One region of the Mesorhizobium sp. BR1-1-6 genome, then DNA from elsewhere that is predicted to be linked to it. Evidence: riboswitches for the same ligand, from Rfam matches in the RefSeq annotation. Region 1 holds a riboswitch; the other holds the start of a gene.

Region 1 (2,394 bases):
TCAGGGTGGAGCCGCCCGACATCTGCTTCTTCACGACGTCAGCCTGCGGATGGTCGGCGCGCCCGGGATAGATCACGCGGGCGATCTCCGGCTGCTCGGCCAGAAAATCGGCGATCTTGCCGGCGCTCTCCGTCTGCTGGCGCACGCGCAGCGGCAGCGTTTCCAGGCCCTTCAGCAGCGTCCAGGCATTGAACGGCGACAGGCTGGGGCCCGTATGGCGGAAATAATCGTGCAGGTTCTCGTCGATCCACTTCTTGTCCGACAGGATGACGCCGCCGAGACATCGGCCCTGGCCATCGATGTGCTTGGTCGCCGAATAGACCACGATATGCGCGCCGAGCTGCAACGGCTTCTGCTGCAGCGGCGTGGCGAAGACATTGTCCACGACCAGCCGCGCGCCGATCGAATTGGCAAGCGAAGCGACGGCGGCGATGTCGACCACCTCAAGCGTCGGGTTGGTCGGGCTTTCCAGGAAAAACAGCTTGGTGTTGGGCCGAACCGCCTTTTCCCAATTGGCGATGTCGGTGCCGTCGACCAGCGTCGCCTCGATGCCGTAACGCGGCGCCAGCGTCTCGACCACCCAGCGGCAGGAGCCGAACAGGGCGCGCGCCGCAACGATATGATCGCCGGCCTTGACGCTGCACAGGAGTGCTGCCGTCACCGCCGCCATGCCGGACGCGGTGGCGCGCGCGTCCTCGGCGCCTTCGAGCGCGCACATGCGCTTCTCGAACATGTCGACGGTCGGATTGGCGTAGCGCGAATAGATGAAGCCCGGTTCCTCGCCCTTGAAGCGGGCTTCGGCGGCTTGGGCCGTTTCATAGACATAGCCCTGGGTCAGGTACATCGCCTCGGAAGTTTCACCGAAGCCGGAACGCAGGGTCCCGCCATGCACGAGTGCGGTCTGAGGCTTCCAGTTGCGCGTCTTGCTCGTCATCGTCCTATCCAAACATAAAAAAACCGGCCGCGAAAAAGTCGCAACCGGTCCATGCGGCCTTGCGGCCCGACGGTCCTTTAGCGACTTGTTTAACGTGGCTGCAAGCCGACCGGCCAAATCACCACGGGATAACGACCCTTTAGACCCGCGCCACGCTTGCGTCAATTGCCGGCTTCATTAAGAGACTTGTACCAGCAGAGCGGAGCCAGACTTTGCGGCAGACAGGAATTCTTCCCGATCAGGACATTGCGGCGCTGTTCCAGTCCGGCGCGCTGAAGTCGTCGCGTGCGCTCGACGCCGACCAGATCCAGCCGGCCAGCCTCGATCTGAGGCTCGGCGACAAGGCGTGGCGGGTGCGCGCGTCCTTCCTGCCGGGTCCCAACCACAAGGTCAGTGAAAAACTCGACCGGCTGAAGCTGCACGAGATCAGCCTGGCCGACGGCGCCGTTCTGGAAACCGGCTGCGTCTACATCGTGCCCCTGCTCGAAAGCCTGGCGCTGCCGGCGGAAATTTCGGCGTCCGCCAATCCCAAGAGCTCGACCGGGCGGCTCGATATCTTCACCCGCGTGATGACCGATCGCGGCCACGAGTTCGACAAGATCGCCGCCGGCTATCATGGTCCGCTCTATCTCGAAGTCAGCCCACGCACCTTCCCGATCGTCGTGCGCGCCGGCTCGCGCCTTTCGCAGATACGCTTCCGCACCGGCAATGCGCTGCTCTCGGAAGCAGAGTTGCATCAATTGCACCGGGCCGAAATGCTGGTCGCCACCGAACCGCCGAACATCTCCGGCGGCGGCATCGCATTGTCGATCGATCTCAACGGCGACAGTGACGGGCTGGTCGGCTATCGCGGCAAACACCATACCGGCCTCGTCGATGTCGACAAACGCGCGGCGCAGGAGATCGTCGACTTCTGGGAGCCGATCCACAAGAGCGGCGCCGGCGAGCTGGTGCTCGATCCGGACGAGTTCTACATCCTCGTCAGCCAGGAAGCGGTGCATGTGCCGCCGCTCTACGCGGCCGAAATGACGCCCTTCGATCCGCTGGTGGGCGAGTTCCGTGTCCACTATGCCGGCTTCTTCGATCCGGGTTTCGGCCATTCGGCGGCCGGCGGCACCGGCAGCCGCGCCGTGCTCGAAGTGCGCAGCCATGAGGTGCCGTTCATCCTCGATCATGGCCAGATCGTCGGCCGGCTGGTCTACGAGCATATGCTGAAGCGGCCGCAGGCGCTTTACGGCACCGAGCTCGGCTCGAACTACCAGGCGCAGGGCCTGAAGCTGTCCAAGCACTTTCGCGCCGCGCCCTGAACGCTCATCACCGTCAGGCAAGATACTTGCCTGCGCCGGCTCGCCATGCTTGGCTGCCTCGCCGGCCGCCAACGTGGCGGCGCTCAAGGGGAATGAAAATGCAGATTTCGAAATGGATAATATCGGCGGCGGCCGCCGCCATGCTGACGCTTG
Region 2 (2,394 bases), on a different contig from region 1:
ACGATGTGCATCGGCCCATACATCCATCCGATCCGCGCCCCGCCAAGTCCGATCTTGGAGAAGGTGCGGGTCATGACCACGTTCTGAGAGCTGCCCGCGAGCTCGATGCCGGCCTCATAGTCGTTGCGCCTGACATATTCGGCATAGGCGGCATCGAGCACCAGAAGCACGTTCTTCGGCAGGCCGGCATGCAGGCGGCGCACCTCCTGGAACGGCACGTAAGTGCCGGTTGGATTGTTGGGATTGGCGAGGAACACGATCTTCGTACGTGGCGTGACAGCCGCCAGGATCGCATCGATGTCGGCGCGCTCCTGGGTCTCCTTGACCGCGACAGGCGTCGCACCCGCCGACTGGATGTAGATCTTGTAGACCATGAAGGCGTGTTCGGTGAATATGGCCTCGTCGCCGGGCGCGAGATAAGTCTGCGCCAGCAGGCCGAGGATCTCGTCGGAGCCGTTGGAACAGATGATGTTCTGTGCGTTCAGACCATGCACCTCGGCGATTGCTTCGCGCAGGCGCCGGGCGGTGCCGTCGGGATAGACGTCGAGCTTCGCGGCGACCTCGCGCGCGGCCTCGATTGCCTTCGGCGAGGGGCCGAGCGGGTTCTCGTTCGACGACAGCTTGTGGACCTTGTCCACCCCGGCGGGGGCCGAGCTCTTGCCCGGCACATAGGCCTGGATGTCCATGATGCCCGCGCGCGGGGTTGGACGTGCCTTGTCCGGGGTCTGGCTCATATCGCAAAATCCGTCGAGAACGCTTCCGTCCTGGAAGCCGCTGCGGAAATACAAGCCATGGCCGGCAATGTCGAGAGGTGGCAGTGGTGCCAGCAGGCGGCATTGACGGCGAGGCAGGTGAGTTCTAGAAGGGCAGCGACAGTTCCGTGGTGATTTGGCCGGTCGGCTTGCAGCCACGTTAAACAATTCGCTAAAGGGCCGTTTGCGCGACGTAACCGGCTTTGCGAAGGCAATGCCGGTTTTTTATTGTCCGCGGCCGGCCGGACGAACGCGTCGGCGGCGCGGAGATCGGCAGCGATTTCCGCAAGGCAAGGGTGCAGCAAGAGAGACGAGATGGCCGCTCAGCGCGCTGGCAGAACCAACAACGAGGCAGACCAACCGTCGAGTCCGGTCGTGCGCTTCGGCGCCGACAAGCCGCTCAAGCTCGACGCCGGCACGCTGCTGTCGCCGTTCCAGATCGCCTACCAGACCTACGGCACGCTGAATGACGCCCGTTCCAACGCCATTCTCGTATGCCACGCTTTGACCGGCGACCAGCATGTGGCCAGCACCAATCCAGTGACCGGCAAGCCGGGTTGGTGGGAAGTGCTGATCGGCCCCGGCAAGATCATCGACACCAACCGTTTCTTCGTCATCTGCTCAAACGTCATCGGCGGCTGCCTCGGTTCCACCGGCCCGGCATCCACCAATCCCGCCACCGGCAAGCCTTATGGGCTCGACCTTCCGGTCATCACCATCCGCGACATGGTGCGTGCCCAGCAGATGCTGATCGATCATTTCGGCATCGAAAAACTGTTTTGCGTGCTCGGCGGGTCGATGGGCGGCATGCAGGTGCTGCAATGGGCGTCGAGCTATCCGGAGCGTGTTTTCTCGGCGCTGCCGATCGCCACCGGCGCGCGGCATTCCTCGCAGAACATCGCTTTCCACGAGGTCGGCCGGCAGGCCGTGATGGCCGACCCCGAATGGCATGGCGGCAAGTATTTCGACCACGGCAAACGCCCGGAAAAGGGGCTCGCCGTGGCGCGCATGGCCGCCCACATCACCTACCTGTCGGAAGCAGCCTTGCACCGGAAGTTCGGCCGCAACCTGCAGGACCGCGAAGCGCTGACCTTCGGCTTCGACGCCGATTTCCAGATCGAGAGCTATCTGCGTCACCAGGGCATGACTTTCGTCGACCGCTTCGACGCCAATTCCTATCTCTATATGACGCGGTCCATGGACTATTTCGACCTCGCCGCCGACCACGGCGGCAGGCTGGCCGATGCTTTTGCCGGCACCAAGACCCGCTTCTGCCTGGTGTCGTTCACCTCGGATTGGCTGTTCCCGACCGAGGAGAGCCGCTCGATCGTCCATGCGCTGAATGCCGCCGGCGCGTCGGTGTCCTTCGTCGAGATCGAGACCGATCGCGGGCACGACGCCTTCCTGCTCGACGAGCCGGAACTGTTCGCCGCCATCAATGGCTTCATCGGCTCGGCCGCGCGAGCGAGAGGGCTCGGCGCATGACCCCGCAAAATTGCAGACCTGTCCATCAAGGGTCACGCACCACGACAAGGGGCAAGCCATGAGCGTCAACCGCGCCCAGCGCGTCGATCTCGAGGTGATCGCCGGTCTGATCCCGCCGCAATCGCGGGTGCTGGACGTCGGCTCCGGCGACGGCTCG

The links. Region 1 has a riboswitch for S-adenosylmethionine ahead of LB545_RS24790 (O-succinylhomoserine sulfhydrylase). Riboswitches for the same ligand answer to the same signal wherever they lie in the genome.
Region 2: linked by a shared signal. The riboswitch ahead of metX (homoserine O-acetyltransferase MetX) and the one ahead of LB545_RS24790 (O-succinylhomoserine sulfhydrylase) in region 1 are both predicted to bind S-adenosylmethionine.

What each region holds. Positions count from the first base shown of each region.
Region 1 is NZ_JAIUHZ010000018.1:30,795-33,188, forward strand. Features, by position in the region: gene LB545_RS24790 (O-succinylhomoserine sulfhydrylase) at 1-934, opposite strand, end outside; SAM riboswitch at 992-1,069, opposite strand; gene LB545_RS24795 (2'-deoxycytidine 5'-triphosphate deaminase) at 1,147-2,241, shown strand; gene LB545_RS24800 (ABC transporter substrate-binding protein) at 2,340-2,394, shown strand, end outside.
Region 2 is NZ_JAIUHZ010000014.1:92,396-94,789, forward strand. Features, by position in the region: gene hisC (histidinol-phosphate transaminase) at 1-734, opposite strand, end outside; SAM riboswitch at 871-948, shown strand; gene metX (homoserine O-acetyltransferase MetX) at 1,068-2,237, shown strand; gene metW (methionine biosynthesis protein MetW) at 2,296-2,394, shown strand, end outside.